DNA from 2 places in the Dehalobacter sp. MCB1 genome. Region 1 is predicted to be linked to the other one. Evidence: a T-box and tRNA genes for the amino acid it is inferred to sense, from the RefSeq annotation. Region 1 holds a T-box; the other holds one or more tRNA genes.
The links. A T-box is a leader RNA that pairs with one kind of tRNA and senses whether it is charged. The one in region 1 lies ahead of thrS (threonine--tRNA ligase), so its partner is inferred to be a tRNA-Thr.
Positions count from the first base shown of each region.

Region 2: it encodes a tRNA-Thr, which carries the amino acid that the T-box ahead of thrS (threonine--tRNA ligase) is inferred to sense. The anticodon was not compared.

Region 1 is NZ_LXPC01000019.1:23,287-32,878, reverse strand. Features, by position in the region: gene rplT (50S ribosomal protein L20) at 1-320, opposite strand, end outside; gene rpmI (50S ribosomal protein L35) at 349-549, opposite strand; gene infC (translation initiation factor IF-3) at 572-1,093, opposite strand; ribosomal protein L20 leader region at 1,137-1,266, opposite strand; gene A7K50_RS13755 (BMP family ABC transporter substrate-binding protein) at 1,303-2,361, opposite strand; gene A7K50_RS13750 (HD domain-containing protein) at 2,366-3,268, opposite strand; gene thrS (threonine--tRNA ligase) at 3,365-5,290, opposite strand; T-box leader at 5,372-5,614, opposite strand; gene A7K50_RS13740 (putative sporulation protein YtxC) at 5,665-6,498, opposite strand; gene A7K50_RS13735 (hypothetical protein) at 6,617-7,261, opposite strand; gene A7K50_RS13730 (hypothetical protein) at 7,429-8,514, shown strand; gene A7K50_RS13725 (metalloregulator ArsR/SmtB family transcription factor) at 8,631-8,960, shown strand; gene A7K50_RS13720 (cyclase family protein) at 8,969-9,592, opposite strand, start outside; gene A7K50_RS13715 (sensor domain-containing diguanylate cyclase) at 9,588-9,592, opposite strand, start outside.
Region 2 is NZ_LXPC01000009.1:104,960-114,551, forward strand. Features, by position in the region: gene nadE (NAD(+) synthase) at 1-595, shown strand, start outside; gene A7K50_RS05990 (hypothetical protein) at 596-1,174, shown strand; gene A7K50_RS05995 (M15 family metallopeptidase) at 1,192-1,959, opposite strand; gene murC (UDP-N-acetylmuramate--L-alanine ligase) at 2,009-3,364, opposite strand; gene A7K50_RS06005 (acyl-CoA synthetase) at 3,649-4,014, shown strand; gene A7K50_RS06015 (MFS transporter) at 4,465-5,880, opposite strand; gene A7K50_RS06020 (DUF378 domain-containing protein) at 6,053-6,286, shown strand; gene A7K50_RS06025 (PrsW family glutamic-type intramembrane protease) at 6,421-7,140, opposite strand; tRNA gene A7K50_RS06030 (tRNA-Thr) at 7,350-7,424, shown strand; gene A7K50_RS06040 (TM1266 family iron-only hydrogenase system putative regulator) at 8,630-8,881, shown strand; gene hydG ([FeFe] hydrogenase H-cluster radical SAM maturase HydG) at 8,901-9,592, shown strand, end outside.

The DNA of each region.
Region 1 (9,592 bases):
GTAAAAGCCGCAGCATCATTGATGGCCAAATCGGCCAGCATTTTGCGGTTAATATTGACATTAGCCAGCTTCAGACCGTACATCAAGCGATTATACGTGATGTTATTCATCCGGGCAGCTGCATTAATCCTGGTAATCCACAATTTACGAAAGTCACGTCTTCTCTGTTTGCGGTGAACAAAAGCATACGCCATCGATTTGACGACTTGCTGTTTGGCCATTCTGAAAAGTTTGCTCTTACGTCCTCTATATCCTCTGGCTAATTTTAATATTTTTTTATGGCGTTCATGTGCTCTGACGCCTCTTTTGACACGGGCCATTTTTAAAGACCTCCTTTAAGTGATATTCTTATTTAACATAAGCGATCAAACGAGCAATACGCTTCGCATCGGTACTATGCATAACCGCTGCCTTGCGAAGATTCCGTTTACGCTTTGGCGACTTTTTCTCCAAGATATGGCTTTTATATGCATGATAACAAACAATTTTGCCGGTAGCAGTTTTCTTAATACGTTTGGCAGCTCCACGATGTGTTTTCATTTTAGGCATTTATGATAACCCCCTTTTCATTTTAATCGTGTTTGTGTGCGGCAGGAGCTAAAATCATAACCATATTGCGGCCTTCGACTTTGGGTTCACGCTCGACAAGAGCTTCTTGACGAAGAAATTCAGCCATTCGTAAACACAATACCTTACCATGGTCTGGGTGTGTTATCTCCCGTCCTCGAAACATGATGGTAACTTTAACTTTATCGCCATCGCCTAAAAAGCGTTGGGCATTGCGAGCCTTGGTCATAAAATCATGGTCTTCAATATTCGGGCGGAGCTTGACTTCTTTAATTTCAACAACCTTCTGCTTCTTACGGGCTTCTTTATCACGCTTCGCCTGCTCATATTTATATTTCCCATAATCCATCACCTTACAAACCGGTGGTTTGGCAGCAGGAGCAATCTCCACTAAATCAAGCGCTTTTTCAGCAGCGACGCTCAAGGCATCTTTAATAGGAATGATCCCGAGTTGTTCTCCATCTTCACCTACTAATCGAACTTCCCGAGCCCGGATTTCTTCATTAATCCGTAAATCTTTGTTAATAGCGAATCACCTCCATTTTTTTGCTTACAACGAGCCAAAGAGTATAAAAAAATAAAGACGGTATTCCACCCGTCTTCATCATACAAAATGAGCATAATCCTGCTGGAAAACTCACTAGGACCTCATCAGCATTCTGCCATGAGGTGAGAAGCGGATGGCTTCTACTTGGCATAAATATTATACATAGTCCAGCGTTCAATGTCAATCATCTAATATGTGATTTTAAATGTAGCATTTTCGTTAGCCGGAACCGTGATCTTTCCGTCAATCATTTTTTGCTTATATTCATTTATTTTGGTATAGGTTTCTTCCGAAACCATAGATTCAGTTGTCTCTGCCAAACCGACGGCATTCTCTGCTAAGCCATACGATACATTTTTACCGGACGCCAAGGTATTCTCTTCAATTTGTTTGATGATGCTGTAAGCGACCTCGCCGTTTTCTTTGATGACTGAAGTAAGGACAGTTTCAGGTGCCAGACTATTTTGATCGATGTCAGCGCCTATGGCATACTTGCCTTTTTCCTCCATAACTTCGATCATTGCTTTTCCTGCCAGACCTGCGTCATGAAAAATAACATCGGCATCAGAGTTGACCATGGCCTCCGCCATTTCTTCGACCCTGACCTTATTGGTGAAAGTGGCGGCATTTCCTTTCAAAAGCTCACAGTTGGGATTGACGAACCGTACTCCGCTCTTAAAACCATAAAAGTAAGGCTGTGCTTCTTCTTTATTGTCCCCTGAGATAAAACCAACGACATTTGTTTCCGTCCTTTTTGCCGCCAGATACCCTGCCAGAAAAGCAGCTTCCTCTACTCTATAAGACACGGCCAGAACATTGTCAGGTATGGTTTCCTTGATCGTGCTGTCCAGACAGACATAGGTGATTTTAGGGTTCTTTTCTGCCGCTTTCAAAACTGCTGGAACAGCAGCAGAACCTATGGTAAATATGACCTGACAGTCCTGGGATTTAAGTTCGGCAAGTCCCGACGGATAGTCTTTATCATTTTTGATCTTAACATAGCCGATCCTAGCGTTTAGTTCCTGTTGTGCCTTTTGCAGTCCTTCCCAGGCTTTTTCAGAATAAATATCCTCGATTCCGTCCTGGCCGGTTATCAGTCCGACCTTGATCGCGTAGTTTCCCGAGTTATCCGATGGCGTGTCCTGGCCGCCTCCGCCCAGAATCCCGCAGCCAGTCAGCAACAGTAAGGCTATAACAAGCAAACAAAGCATCTTTCCCCATATTTTTACTGCATTTCTTTTTGACATTTTTTCACCTCTTGTATAGCCTTCTGTTGTTCAGTGTCCAAAGTTTATCGGAAAAATTCCCGGGCTCGGTTTCATTGAGGGCTTTTTGCATATCAAACATCCTGGCGTCAATGATATCCAGATAATGAAGGATTTCTGCCTCCGGAAACATGGGTCTCTTGGGACTGCCATATTCCGGCTCATAATGATGCGAAAGCAGCATATGCTGAAGAAGGAGACTGGTCTCTTCATCGAGACCCGCCTTGTCTGCAGCCTTTTCAATTTTCTTGATTCCTTGAACAATATGGCCTAGCAGCTGCCCCTCAACTGTATATTCCGTAGCAATCCCCAGGGCATTGGCATCAATTTCATCAAGCTTGGCAACATCGTGCAGCATGATCCCGGCATAAAGAAGATCTTTATCCAGGAAAGTATAGACATCCGCTAGTTTTTCTCCAGCTTTAAGCATTGTCAGCGTATGATACAGCAGTCCCGACCTTAAGGCATGATGATTCTGCACAGCAGCCGGATGAATCAGCAGTTTCTCTCCGGCTTCTGTCAGGAGAAGCTGGACTGTTTCTCTTATTTTGACATTCTCCATCCTGCCAAGGTATTGCAGAAGCTCAGCATACATTGCTTCCGGACTATACGGTGCCACAGGTATAAACGCTTGAATGTCAACCTGATCATCCGCTACAGCTGCACGGATTTTATCGATCTTAACTTGTTTCTTGCCTTGCCATTCCGCCATACTGCCTTTGATTTTTACAAGCATATTGCTCTGATACAGTGCTTCATCTTCCTGCTTGCAGTCCCACATCCTTGCGGTTATTTCCCCGCCGGCGTCACCTAAGACGATATCAAGATACCGGTTTCCGCCAGCCGTAGTCTTCGTTTCAACCCTGCGAATCAGAAAAAATGCGACCAAAGACTCTCCTGGCTTTAACTCATTCCAATTCTTTTTCTCAGTCAAGTTACCCACCACTCTCCGGAATTTGTATTGTTTTCCGCCGGTCAATCCGATTTAGGTCTGATTCCCTGCAGGAATTTTTTTGGTATTTATTTCGTCCAGAATCAAGCAAATAAAATCTTCCAATTCCATGACGCTGGTCTTCTGCTCTCCATAACGGCGGACGGATACCGTACCCTCTTCAGCCTCTTTATCGCCGACGACCAAAGCAAAAGGTATTTTATCGGTCTGTACTTCCCTGATCTTATAGTTGATTTTCTCCCGGCGTTCATCAAGCGAGGCGCGGATATCCCGGTTCATAAGCCGTCCTTTAACTTTTTCAGCATAGGCGCTGTGCTTGTCACTGATCGGCAGAATGCGCACCTGCTCAGGCGAAAGCCAGACAGGGAAAGCACCGGCGTACTGCTCGGTCAGAAGTGCAATAAAACGCTCGATACTTCCATAAACAACCCTGTGGATCATAACAGGACGGTGCTTATCCCCGTCTTCCCCAATGTAGGTCAGGTCGAACCGCTCCGGCATCTGGAAATCCAACTGGATGGTTCCGCACTGCCAGGTTCTGTCGAGACAATCCTTCAGGTGAAAATCAATTTTCGGTCCGTAGAAGGCTCCATCACCGGGATTAATTTTATAATCCATTCCTTTGGCCTCTAAAGCCTCTTGCAACGCATTCGTTGCCATCTCCCAATCCTGGTCCGAACCCATGGAATCCTCCGGACGGGTGGAAAGCTCCACATGGTACGTAAAACCAAATATTTTATAAAAATAATCAACTAAATTAATGACGCCAATGATCTCATCTTTGATCTGGGACGGCAGCATAAAAATATGGGCATCATCCTGCGTAAAGTTTCTTACTCTCAACAAGCCATGCAGAGCACCCGATAGTTCATGCCTGTGCACCAGACCAAGTTCTCCACAGCGGATCGGCAGATCCCGGTAGCTGCGTAGTTTCGTCTTGTACATAATCATACCGCCGGGACAGTTCATCGGTTTAACGGCATAGTCCTCATTGTCTATTTTCGTAAAATACATGTTTTCCTTATAATGATCCCAGTGCCCGGACTGCTGCCAGAGAGCTGTATTCAAAATGATAGGCGTTCTGATCTCGACATAGCCTCTTTTTTGGTGCTCTCTGCGCCAGAAATCTTCCAGCGTATTCCTTAAAACCATACCTTTCGGATGAAAGAACGGAAAGCCAGGACCTTCATCGTGCAGACTGAAAAGGTCAAGCTCCATCCCAAGCTTCCGGTGGTCACGCCTTTTGGCTTCTTCAAGCTTAAATAAATAATCATCAAGATCAGAGGTTTTGGCAAAAGCTAAACCGTAAATTCTCTGAAGCATTTTGTTTTTCTCACTGCCGCGCCAGTATGCACCAGCCAGGCTCTGCAATTTGAAGGCCTTCAATACCTTTGTTCCGGGAACATGCGGTCCGGCACAGAGGTCTGTAAAATCCCCCTGCGTGTACATGGATATTCTGGCATCTTCGGGGAGATCGTTGATCAATTCTACTTTATATTTTTCCCCTTTATTTTGGAAATAGTCAATCGCTTCTTCACGGCTAACCTCACGACGTTCAAACTGATAATCGTTCTTGGCCAGTTTTCGCATCTCCTCTTCAATCTTGGCTAAATCCTCAGGTGTGAAAGTGTATTCAGAGTCAAAGTCGTAGTAAAACCCATTCGCAATGGCAGGACCGATACCCAGAATGGTTCCCGGGAAAAGATTCTTCACAGCCTGAGCCAAAAGGTGAGAAGCTGAATGGCGCATTACTTCCAGTCCCTCTTCACTGTCAAGCGTAAGTATTTCTACGTTAGCGTCATTCTCTATCGGAAACGAGAGGTCTTTGACCTCCCCGCCCACCTTACCTGCAACCGCAGCCCTGGCCAGACCCTGAGAAATAGCAGCAGCCAATTCCAGAACAGTTGAACCCTGTTCCACTTGACGGACCGAACCATCCTTTAAGGTTACATTTAACATGATCCTATCACTCCTTGTTTTTATTCATGATTTATCCATTTAAACTTCTTTGGTATTAATACTAAAAAGCTCCCGTCCTTCTTATGGGACGAGAGCGATAGAAACCCGTGGTTCCACCCAAATTCAAAAATACGACCGCCTACTACACCGGCAGCTGATTTTCCTTGGAATCCTTAACGCGGATAAACGTCCAGCCTACGCAAATCATGTTCGGCGAGGAACTCGGAGGCGGTCTTTTCCCAAATATCGCAAAAATGCTCACAGCCTAAGGCATTTCTCTCTAAATGCGAACGATTAGGATACTGTCCTCTTCATCGTGCCTTCATTATTCCTTTCTATAGTCTTAGATTATACCACTTAAAGTATGTTGTCAATTAGTTCTCTTTACACAGGCTGCATCCCCGGCAATAGGTCATCTTATCACCAAAAACTTCCTGAACGATCCGGGCAATTCCGGACTGTTTTTCTGCTGCAACATGAACAATCAGGCGATTCGGAGAGCGTTTCAGCAAAACACCGATGGGGTGATCTTCGCTTTCAGCACCGTAATTTATTAGAACGGAATGCTTGTCATCGTAAAATGCCACTTCATCTTTGTGATTAATGACCATATGCATCGTATTTTTGTTTTCCCGCTGGGATTCAAAAAATCTTTTCAGGAGTCGTACAAAGCTTTCATGCTCCCGCTGAAGGGCATAAGCATTCACAGCACGCTCAATCTGTTTCTTTAATTCTCTCTTATATTGACCCGATCTGAAATTCATAAATCCTTCCAGATCAATTCTTTGATGGTCATTCAAAAATTCCAGAATGGACTTTACCAGAATTCTGTTTCTGAGCCGGAGAGAACCGGTCTCTGCTTGGTCATTCAGATATCTGGCAACCTTTGGGTAAGCCTCGTCAATTTCGCTCCCGAACATGTTGTAGTCATTTTTTAATTTTTTTCTGATATAACGTTCTTCCCATCCTTGGAGAACAACGCTTCCCAGCGCATGGGCAATATAGTACTGAACGATTTTAACAGTAAGCTCATTCTGGACATTTTTTCCCTTCAAATTGGCATATGTGAAGCTCACCAGATAGTTTGCTTCACGGCAGAATTCAGATATTTCAATCGGCAGTCCGTCTTTATGGTACAAATCATATACTGCTTGAGAAAGCTCCTCTTTATAATCAGAAGTTCCAACTTCTAAATAATAATCATTCAAAAGAAAAATCCCCCCCTGGAAATATATGCATCATCCTTCCTAATATTTCCGGTAAGGAATTTTCTTATTCTTATCTATTCTTATATATTCTTATATTGGTTAGGATTACATTGTTTCTTTAATTGATATTTTTTCTGCCGCTTAAATAAACGATAAGGCCAATCAGCAGCAAACTAACCGCCATGATCCCCAATTGTACATATCTGGTTAGGTACAGGAATTCTGTCACATTCTTAACATCGATATCCCCTGCCAGAACAGCATACGTCTTTCCGCCGGCATCCTTTATTTCCTGGTAGCTCGATACGAACGTCCCCAGTGAAGTCGTGTGATATTCTCCCTGGACAACTTTGCCTTTCAGCGTGTTCTCTACTGCGGACGAGGCGTTGTTCTCCAATTGTCCCAAAGACAAATGTGCCGGGTCATCCTCGGCCCTCGCATCAACAACGTAAAACCAGGCCTTATTCTGCTCATCCTTGTACAACATGTAAATATTCCCGAGCTGGTGTTCTGTCTTTAACTGCATCAGCTTCGTCCGAAGTTCTCCGTAATAAGTATTCTGCTGATTCTGCGTTTGAATAAGCTCCTGAAGTTTTTCGTTATCAAAACCAGCCTCGGCCAGAGCAAGTGTATTGCTGACCCGCTGGCCTGCCAAATCTACTGCGAGCTGTTTAGCTCGGAAATTTCCTATCCCTGTGACTATAATCAGGCAGAAAACAGCAATGATGATAACAGCATATCGTTTTTTCTTTTCCGGTGACATTTTTACCCCCCATAAGCATTCAAACTCATTCCCTTGTGCCTATATTATTCTACACCATTATTACCTATTCTGCATGCGTTGAAGTTCATTTCCAGAGAAATTTAACATAATAATCTTTAAGGATATTGTTCCTAGGACCCTAGGTTCAGAGGGAAAGCAGGTGAAGTATGAAAAATACAAAACAGTTTTCCATAGTTTCAATTGCAGCCGCCTTCATCGGAACAATCGTCGGAGCAGGGTTTGCAACCGGACAGGAGGTTCTCCAATTCTTTACTGTATTTGGAACAAAAGGTTTTGCCGGTATCGCCGTATGTACGATCCTATTTTGTTATTTTGGGATTCTCATCATGCGGATATCCAGAGAACAAAATGCCGATTCGCACCTGGAACTGGTCAGATTCACATTTGGGAAGCCTCTTGGAATTTTGATGGATTGGTTTATTACCTTGAGCTTCTTGGGTGTCCTGATCGTCATGGCGGCAGGATCCGGAGCTGTCGTTGAAGAGCAGCTTGGCTTTTCCCCGCTTCTAGGCAGTATTACCGTTATTCTGCTTTCGTTTCTCACCGTCATTTCCGGGGTCAGAAACGTTATACGAGCCATTGGTTTTGTTGTACCTTTTCTGCTCCTTGCCGTCTTCAGTGTTGCCATAATCTCGATTGTCCTCGATCCAATCACACCATCCAAAATTGCACTGCTTGGATCGTTAGAATCTCCGACAGCATCTCATTGGTCCACGGCAGCCATACTCTATGTTTCTTATAATATTGTACTTTCTGTAGCTATCCTGTCTCCCTTAGGTGTGGAAGGCCGGAATGAAAAGAGTCTTGTTTGGGGTGGCCTGCTGGGTGGTCTTGGGTTGGGTGCCGGGATTCTGGCAATCAATCTGGCAATCATCTGCGGGTCTCCGGAAATTCTTCCTTTTCAGGTTCCCATGGTATTTCTCGCTACCAGACTGAATCCACTGGTAGGCTATGCTTATGGACTCATTTTGCTTTTGGAAATCTATACGACTGCCGTAAGCATTCTCTACGGCTTTACAGCCAGGATTGCCTACGACAACAAGCAGAGGATTCTTGGTGCTACCCTTGCTTCCATCGGTGCAATTATCGCTGCCCGGTACGGTTTTTCCGCGGCAGTCTCTGCCATATATCCTTTGATCGGAGTTGCTGGGTTGATCTTCCTCGGAGGGCTGTTGTTTGCGCAGTTCAGGGATAGCTTCAGCAGTTTATTCAAACCTGGAAAATTTAAATGACTTTTGGGGTTCGTATTGACAGCCCCCAACAATACTTAGTATTATAAATACGTACATATGCATATATGCGCATATGTACAGTCCTGATTACACTTTTTCTTTAGGAGGCCGTTAAAATGTCGGTATTTCATGCCCCTGCCCCAGAACAGCCCCAAAAACATATTCCAGGTATAGAATTATCCCTGGAACTGGCTGACTTCTATAAAGTATTTGCGGATTTCTCCAGAATACGTATCCTTTTTGCATTATTGGATCATGAGCTCTATGTAAATGAACTGGCAGAAATTTTAGGTATGAGCCAATCTGCCGTCTCCCATCAATTGAGGATTCTCCGTCAATACAAATTAGTGAAGGTGCGCCGGGCCGGCAAAACAAGTGTTTATTCTTTGAGTGACGATCATGTTTATCGGATACTGACCCAGGGACTCGAACATCTTTCCCCCTGATTGATTGGTTATAGATTCATTCCTTCAATTAAAACCGCTCTTACGGGACTGCCGTCGCAGTCTCTTATTTTTAGAGGCAGTGCAACGAGAAAGTAATCTCCCTCATTGACTTCCGATAAGTCTAGTCCTTCTAATACTGCACTGTTTCCGGAAAGCAGAATGGTATGACTTGAATAAGCGCTGCTCGTAGAATCATCAATGGACAAGTAATCGATCCCAACCAATTGTACTTTTTTGGCTGCAAGGTATTCAGCGGCTTCGGAAGAAAGATAAGTATACTCCGGTTGAAACGCATTGTCCTTTAAAAGGTCTGAGTTCCGGGTTTTAAACAAGATCCTTTCCCCTTCGCGGATTCCTTTGGGGATCAGATGGTCAGGCAGGATACTCCCCGCAGCCGCCACTTCGATTACCCTGGCCGCTCCGATAAGCAACTCCAGAGGAATCCTGTCAACAGATTCTCCTCCTGTCAGGCAATGAGACGGCGCATCAAGATGGGTTCCACAATGGGAGCCCATCGAAAGCATCGAAAGACCATATCCGTCCTTGTCTATGGAATACACAGGTTCTGATTGAAACGGCGGATCCCCGGGATAAGAAACCATTCCCGGAAAAAGCGGGATCGTTATATCATG
Region 2 (9,592 bases), on a different contig from region 1:
GCCATGCCAATCAAATCCTGCGGATCGCGAGGATGCCTATTTAATTGCAGAAACCCTTGGAATGGAAGTGATAGAGATTGATCTCAAAGAAGCGCATGAAGCCATTTATGGCCAGGTAAAGACCGCTTTAAAAGCTGATCAGAAGCCTAGAAATATTCTGCAGGCAGGACAAGGGAACCTTAAAGCCCGGCTACGTATGTCTACGCTGTATACGGTAGCCAATATTAGAGAGTATTTGGTTGTCGGGACAGACAACGCTCCCGAGAGCTATACCGGATACTTTACGAAATATGGGGATGGCGGCGTGGATCTTCTGCCGATCAGCTCACTTACTAAGACGGAAGTAAGAGCTTGGGCAAGCGTACTCGGCCTGCCGGAAAAAATAGCTTCCAGGACACCGACTGCAGGTCTTTGGCAGGGCCAGACCGATGAAGGAGAGATGGGTTTTTCCTATGATCTTATCGATAGATATCTTCTAGGAGAAAAGATTCCTGACGATGTTGTCGCCAAAATTGAAAGACTGCATAAAATGAGTGAGCATAAACGGCAATTGCCCCCAACCATCGAATTAGAAAAACCAGAGAGGCTGGATTAGATGAAACTACGGATTGGATTAGATATAGACGGCGTCGTCGCGGACAGTTTTCCTGTGTTTACAGAAGAACTCAACAAACAATACGGTAAAAATATTATGGAAATTGACAACGATGATATGTCGAAAGTCTACGACGTTGACTGGAATGAACTTGACACCTTTTTTAACAAAAATATGGAGATTCTTTTCTCAACGCCGGAGCCTGTCAAAGGATCGGTTGAGAGTATCGTTTCCTTAACAGAAGCAGGGCATGAAATCATTTATGTGACAGCCAGAAAGCCGGGAGCTGAGGAACTGGTCACCAAAAAGTGGCTTGAAGAAAAACAAATCCCCCCGGGTGAAAAGATATTCACTGGGGGGCTCAGCAAGACCATTGCGGTCAAGGAACACGGTATTGATGTGTTCGTCGATGACTTTATTTCCAATTCAGTGGAGATCGTTTCCATGGGCATTCCGGTGTTGCTGATGGATGCGCCTTATAACCGCGGAAATCTTCCAGAAGGCGTCACACGGTGCTATGGCTGGAATGACGTTGTATGTTATATTGAGCAATTCAGCAGGAACGATATTAACCGGTAGGAAATTATATAAGCTTATTATATCTTGAAGAACAGGTATTCTTCGTACGTTATTTGCTGTTCATAGAGTTTCGTGGCCAGGTCTTGTCCGACGTAGCGCAGATGCCAAGGTTCGTAGGTATATTCCGTCAGGTATTCTTTGCCCTTTGGGTAGCGGATGATAAAGCCGAAACGATAAGCATTATCTTTCAGCCAGACATATTCGTCCGTATCACCAAATGTCTCTTCCAGACCGAAGTTAACGCTCTGGCAGGATACATCCATTGCCAGACCGGTTTGGTGTTCACTTTCACCGGGTCTCGCACTGATTTGATTGGCTTTTTCCTCCGTTCCGTACCGCCGGGTAAAACTCGCAAATAAATCCTGCTGCGTTTGATAGGAACGGTAGCCTGATACACCATAAAGAATTACACCATTTTCTTTCGCAGTAGAAAATAATTCCTCGAGCTTCGCAGCAGCTTCCTGACGCAGCATTCTTTTCTCAGCTTTTTCCTTAAAAGTAAAAGGAATATTGACTTCAACCAGATCCGGCGGAACATAATCGGAGGGAAGCTGGTTTTGTTTATTCACCAAAACAGCAATGCTCACAACATCGTGATAATTTATCGCTTCCTTACTCGCAGCGCCGATTTTTAGCATAAAGGTATCAACCGGAACGTTTTCTGCAAATGTTTGCGAACCATCAGAATTAGACAAAGCATCAGGAATGCTCATTTGACTACAACCGCTTATGAAAAAGATCATAAATAGAATGACAAGTAAAGAAAAAATCAACTTATTTTTCATCTTTTCTCCTGTATATCGTCGAGATTCCTTAGTGGTCAGGAAATAGTGCTTAAGAGACCAAGTTTTGCCCTACTTTGTATATATCACCCGCTCCGAGCGTAATAACGAGATCGCCTTCTTCGAGCGTTTGGTCAAGATAAGAACTAATTTCGTCCAGCGTTGAAAAATAACGGGTGGTAATTCCTTTCTCTCTCATTAAGTCGGCAAGTTTTGCTGAAGAGATCGGATTGACCCCGGCTTTTTTTTCGCGAGCCGAAGAAAAAATTTCTGCCAGCAAAACCTCATCGGCATCCTGAAAGGCTTGGGAAAACTCATAAAAAAGTTTTTCAGTCCGGCTGAAGGTATGTGGCTGAAATACCGCCCGGATTCTTCTGCCAGGGTAGGAAAGCCTTGCTCCGTCCAAGGTCGTTTGGATTTCTGTCGGGTGATGGGCATAATCGTCAACAATAACTGCCCCATGTTTTGTGCCAAGACGTTCGAATCTTCTTTTAGTACCATTAAAGCCACTGAGCGCCTGAAGGACGGTATTCATCGATATTCCTAGCCTGGAAGTCAGGGCTATGGCAGCCAGGGCATCCAGAATGTTATGTTTCCCTGATACAGTCAAATGCAACTTACCCACATTTTTTTTATTCATCATCACATCGAAACAGCTTCCGTCATTATCGAAAACAACGTTTGCAGCGCTGACATCAGCATCAGCAGAGAAACCAAAAGTTGTAACCGTTGCTTTGGTCTTAATTCTATCTATATTCGGATCATCATGCCAGATAATCAGATTGCCCTCAGCAGGCAGCTTGCAGGCAAGTTCGGAAAAAGCGCAGACCACATCATCCAGATCCTTAAAATAATCGGGATGATCCAGTTCCATGTTGGTAATAATCAGGTGCTCGGGAGAGTAATTTAAGAAGTGCCTCCGGTATTCGCAGGATTCAGCTAAAAAGAGTTCTCCTTGGCCAGCATGGGCGTTGCCGCCAATACAGGGCACGTCGCTGCCTACGACAATCGTAGGGTCCAAACCTGCATCAAGCAGGATTTTTCCAGCCATAGCAGTTGTCGTAGTCTTGCCGTGAGTCCCGGTTACACAGACTCCTTTTTTCTTGGACATCAGTTTGCTCAGAAATTGAGGGTAAGTCAGTACCTGTATGTTAAGCTCTCTGGCCCGTCTAATCTCCGGGTGACTGTCACCGTAAGCGGCAGAGGTGACAACCAAATCAGCACCGACCACATTCTCTGAATCAAAGTTCAGGACTTCAATGCCTGCCTTCTCTAATACAACGTCTGTAAAAAATCTTTGCGGTACATCGGATCCGGTAATCTCGGCATCTTCTATCAAGGGTGTAATCTGGGCAAGAGCGCTCATTCCGGTTCCTTTTATGCCGACAAAATGAATATGTAATTGCAATGTGCATCTTTCCTTCCGGTATTCTATTCCTATTACATTATACCCAAATATCTTGAAAAAGGTATCTGTACAATACGTAAATCAAAGACATTCTTCCTGAAAAACAGTTAACATGAGAATTAGAGCTGTTCAGCCTTCCAACGATGCCATTAACCTTAAATCGATAGGGCAAAAGCCGCATTTAATATTATAATACAAATACGACTAAAATATAAGATTTATACGCATTTTACAGTTTGGTTTATAAACTGCAATGTATTGTCGTAAGAAGGGAGGAAAACGCAATGTCTGGATATGCAGCACTACCTGACTTTAAAATCTTAAATGGCCGGGAGCTTGACGGTCTAATCGTTAATGATAAATTTATAAGTTACTACCAAGTGGAGTCTGCTCTTTATAATTATCCCAAAGTACTTGAAGCAGGCGTCATCGTTAACATCCAGGATGGTGAAAGCGTGATCCTCAAAGTATATCTGGCGCTGGAAGATTCTTTTTCGGCGAAGAAAGAAAGAGAACAGTACTGCTCGGCTGTAGAACAGTACATCAGAAATAGCTTTTCATTTAAAATGCCCATCTGGGTATTAATTCGTGAAAAACTACCAATGACCAGATCTGGAAAAATCCTGCGCTCTGTTCTTCGTGATTATTAAGATGAATTTTATAATTAAACCAAATTTAAACCAAAAAAAGACCTTCTTATAAATTGAAGGTCAAAAAATGAGACTAAATGAGTAAAACGAAGACAATATAATAATAATCATAAAATACACAAAAATCAAATAAATAATATAACCAGATTATCCATCTTAAACCATAATACCGACAAATTATGGTTTAATTTACAACAGGGAAAAAATAATATTTTGATTTAAATAAAATAATCAAGAACCAACAAATCAAAATCAACCTGCGAATATTATTACCTAAAGCTGCAAAAGATAGTATTGGGAAAAGGGAAATACCGTAAGGTAAGTAACCTTTTTCGAAGGCTATCCGCCCTGTAGCGGAGACAGATACCCGGTCAGTTAAGCTGCCGGGTATCTTCATGATGCCACATACAGCCTAATGCTGCAGTTGATGGATAACAAGGAACAACAACCTTATGCCTGAATATTATTGACGTGGATTTTACCGCGGGCTAAAGAGAAGAAAATACCGACAGCACAAAAGCAGGCTGAGATCAGAAAAGCAAGGTGAATACTCTGTAAAAACTGCGGATAGTATTCAGGAGTAATCTGGTTTTTGCCGACAAATATAGAAATCAGCAGCGTAGCTGTAGCCATACTTAACATCTGACCGAGAACCCTCATCACAGATACTGAGGCGGAGGCAATCCCGTAATAATGCTTATCTACGGAACTCATGACTGCATTGGTATTCGGAGAAGAGAATAAGGCAAATCCAATACCTAGCACCATCAAAGCAGCTATGATCAGGAACAGAGAAGTATGCGGACCGATAAAGGAAAGAAGAAACAAGCCTGCGGCGGTTGCAGCCATTCCCAAGGAGGCAATATTGGCAGGTTCTTTTTTATCGGATATACGTCCGGCCAAAGGGGAAATTAAAGACTGGATAATAGGTTGGATGATCAGGATGATTCCGGCATGTTCTGAAGACATACCTTGGACGTACTGCAGATATAGACTCAGAAGAAAAGTTACGGAGTACGATCCAGCATAATTGATCAATGCTGCGACGTTGGAAAAGGCAAAAACTCGGTTATCCTGAAAAAGCCTGATTTCTAACACGGGATTCGGAACCTTGAGCTGGCGTTTCACAAAGAAAACAAAACAAACAATGCTGAAGAGGATCAGGATAATCCCGAGAATATCGGGTAAAATACTCGAACCATAGATAAGCGCAATCAGGGTAACGGCGAAGATCATACTGCCTGGAATATCCAGTTTATCATTTTTGGCATCGGCCCAATCGCTCTTAACATATGTAATCGTTAAAACCGTGATCAGGACCCCCAAAGGAACCAATACCAAAAAAATGCTTCTCCAGTCCCAATACTTGGTTAAGAATCCTCCTAGAAAAGGCCCGACACCAAGTCCTACATATATGGCTGAAACATTAAAGCCCAGGGCTTTGCCGCGTTCCTGCGGCGGAAAGACCGAGGTAATCAGTGCCATTCCGGCAGTCGCGATCATTGACGCACTAATTCCCTGCAAGACTCGCATCATTATTAATAGTTCAATATTCGGTACAAAACCTGAAGCTAAAGTAAATGCAGTAAACGAAATGATTCCCCATTTATAAAGCCTGGTCCGGCCAAGGATGTCGGCGAGTTTGCCGATAGGAAGAAGAAACACAGCCGAAGACAACAGGAAAGATGTCGCAATCCAGCTTAAAACGACAGCATCTGCTGCAAATTCCTTTTGAATTGCAGGCAGCGCAATATTGATCGATGAAATCATAAATGGAGTCAGAAAGGAACCTGCGGTTGCTATAAACAAAAGGGTGCGCTTAACCGTTTTGCTGTCATCGTGGATGAGGTCATGATGTTCGTTCATAAATACTCCTTTTTGGCTACATTTTTTGCCCCTTGTTCCTTTTATTAAAATAAAACACAAGTCCTAGATTATTATAAATGATTGTTTCTAAAACGTAAATTAATGTTTTGATGTATAAATTTTACATTTTAACGACATCCTATTAATAATTAACTTTTTAAGGAGGTTGTACATGAATATCTGGCAGAAGATTGCCCTTGCAATTATTATCATCGGGGCCATTAACTGGGGAATGATTGGCTTTTTCCAATTTGATCTTGTCAATGCCCTCCTCGGGGGGATCAGTCCGCTCCCACCGAGAATCGTCTATGCGCTGGTCGGACTCAGCGGCCTGTATTGCATCACACTTTTATTCGTACCGAATCGCGAATATGAGAGAGAAAGAAGGATCCAGCATAATCCTTAACGAGTCCCAAATTACTCAATAAGTCCAGCACAGCTCTAGAGCAAAGGAACCGTGATAATCGGTTCCTTTTGCCTGCTTTGCGTTGGATGATACATTTAGCATTAAAATAATAGCAAGTCGACTAAAATGTTTTTTTATTCGATGGGTTGTCGGGTAGGAATTTTTTGATATTTTTCCCTCGATTCTTTGTAATACCTGTTAAGTTTCCTGAGATTAACCGTCCACAGGTAAATGATATACGGTAAAAACAGCGTAAGCAGAATCGGAATTTCCGACATCAGAATAAAGTCAAAAAAACCGTGAAGTAGGATAGGAACATATAAGGATTTTCTGAGGTAAGTTCTCTCAAGATGAGGATGGTTGGAGAACTTCGCCAGGGAAAGGTAGTAACCCATCGTCACACCGAGCAATACGTGGGTCGGCACTGAGAATATTCCTCTGGAAAGGCCTACATACGGGTTGGCTGAAAAGTTTATAAGGACATACATGATGTTCTCGACTGTTGCGAAGCCAAGCGCGGCAAATACGGCATAGACAATTCCGTCTAGTTTTTCATCAAACGCCGGATTCCGATAGACTGTTCGCAGGACGACTGCCCTTTTGAAATATTCTTCGGTCAGTCCCGCAACGACAAAGGCATTGAAAAAAGCTGCCGCTATCCCGGTAAAGATGTTCACGGATGTCAGAAATTTTTCAAACAGCACGATCGGGATGACTGCCAGCGCTCCTAGAATAAAAACTTTTATAAGAAGATACAAAGGCTCTTTATCGAAACGGTCGGTATAATAGACTGCCAGGGCTAGAGCAATGACCGGAGTAAGTGCAATTACCAATATTCGCAGATCTAATAGCAAAAAGACCACATCCTTTTTTGTAAGTTTATCTCCTGTGAAGTACATCATCGACATGTAAGCAGCCTGAATATGTTAAGCTTTATTATTTGCAGCCGGAGCATTAAACATTCTTTATAAAATTTTCTCATTTTCCCACATTTTAATTAATTTACCCTTAACAAATTTTTTTTCTTATGTTATACTGTTAAAGCTTATGGGTTACCAAACATGCCGATGTGGCTCAGGGGTAGAGCAGCTCACTCGTAATGAGCAGGTCGTCGGTTCGATTCCGACCATCGGCTCCACGAAAAAACAAGACACCGCAAGGGTTTGCGGTGTTTTTGCTTTGTGTAAACCATTTTATTTTCACCCTTTCGTTGCAACAGCGTTGCAACACAACTTTTATCGTTGCAACACTGTCTCTTTTTCTGAAGTTGTTCTCTTTTTTTGAGGTGGCCATTGATTTTTTAGGCTGCCTTTTCTTTTGATTTTCTACGGAACGTGTTCTGATGGCTATATATTTAAATGGATATACCATTTAAATATTTTGACAACAGTAAAAATTATAACATAAGGAATAGGAAATAAACGTAGTTTTATGCAAAAAATGAAAATATATACCAAAAGGACGAAACCCCAAATATCTATCTAGGGATTCCGCCCTTAATATATGTCTACTACTATATATTGCCACGAAAATGGAAACCCTTACACTCAGCTAATTGAGATAAACTTTAACTAAAACGTTTACAGAAGGATAATTTTTGAGAATTGTTTTGCCTATATTTTGATTTCGCCAAGCATTTCGTAATTATTGATCGCTTAGTCTGCATTCTAATTCAGGTAGCTATTTTACTAATTGCTAAAATAAGCAGTAAGAGGAACATATAGATGCTTTTTTAATATACGAATTTATTCTAAATGTCATCCTTTTGGCTCCTGCTTCGGAATGCTCCTATGTCCCGATCAGTGAGCCGGTATTGTGACTTCTCAAAATTGAAGTTCAAATCGAAGGACTTTAGTTTCCCGCATCGATCTTCAATATTCTGTACAATTTTTGTAGTAGTTTCGCTCAACATAAGACATAGATCGTCTTTTGTAAATCCATTTTTTCTGATTATCATTTTGCAGCCCTTTACTAATATATTTATAGATAGAGTTTCCTGTGAAAGTGGTAATCCTTCATTTGGATAAGCATAGTATACATTAGAAACATTTTGGTTTAATGTAGTCAATGCAAAAAGGACGGAATAATGCATAGAACCATACCCTAGAACTGTCTTGACAACCTAAAAAATACGTGATAAATTTTAACTTAAATTGAATTTGCAATGTATCTGCCCTCAACTCGTTTGTCTGGAGATACAAGGCTCGTTTTTTTACCCGACCGCAAGGTATATCCGAGTGGAAAGGCGCTCATCCGGCATGTGTGTTTTCTTTTTTTGCCGTTTTGCTCCCTTTCCGTGGCTTGCGGAAAGGGAGTTTTTGATTTTAGAAGGAGGTCAAACCTATGAACAAAAGAATTGGTATTATTGGTATTGTGGTTGAAGATCTCTCTTGTGTGGAGCATATCAATGCGATTCTGCATGAATATGCCGGACTGGTCGTCGGACGGATGGGAATTCCCTACGGAGAACGGGGCGTATCGGTCATCTCACTGATTGTCGACGGCAGTAATGATGAAATCAGTGCGCTGACCGGCAAACTGGGCCGGGTCTCCGGCGCGTCCGTTAAATCCATGATTACAAAAAGCAATAAGTAATTTGAAAGGTACGCAAAATATGAATTTTCTCGATAAATATCAAAAGGAATTCGAGGAGTACGACAAGCTTGAGCATGATTTTATTGACGACGACAAGATATGGGAACAGCTGAATAAATGGCACAACCCATCTAGAGAAGACGTGCGGCGCGTGTTAAAAAAAGCGGAGCAGTGTGTACGGCTCGAGCCGGAGGAAACAGCGATTCTTATCCAAAACAAGGATGAGGATACGATACAGGAGATGTATGAACTGGCCCATCAGCTGAAAGAAGAGGTTTACGGAGACCGTATCGTGTTTTTCGCGCCGCTTTATATCAGCGATGAATGCGCGAACAACTGCAAATATTGTGGTTTCCGCGCAAGCAACACGGTGATGCACCGTAAGACGCTTAGTATGAATGAAATCGAGCAGGAAGTGCGGATCATGATAGAGGAAGGCCAGAAACGTACTGTACTCGTTTATGGCGAATCTCCCGCAACCGAAGTGGATTTCATGTGCGATACGATCAGAAAAGTCTACAGCGTAAAAACACAGCACGGTGAAATCCGCCGTGCAAACATTAACTGTGCGCCGCTCACTGTCGATGAATTGAAAAAACTAAAAGAAGTTGGCATTGGCACCTTCCAGGTTTTTCAGGAAACCTACCACCATGAAACTTATCGTAAAATACATCCGGCCGGGACCATCAAGGGGCATTACCGTTGGAGACT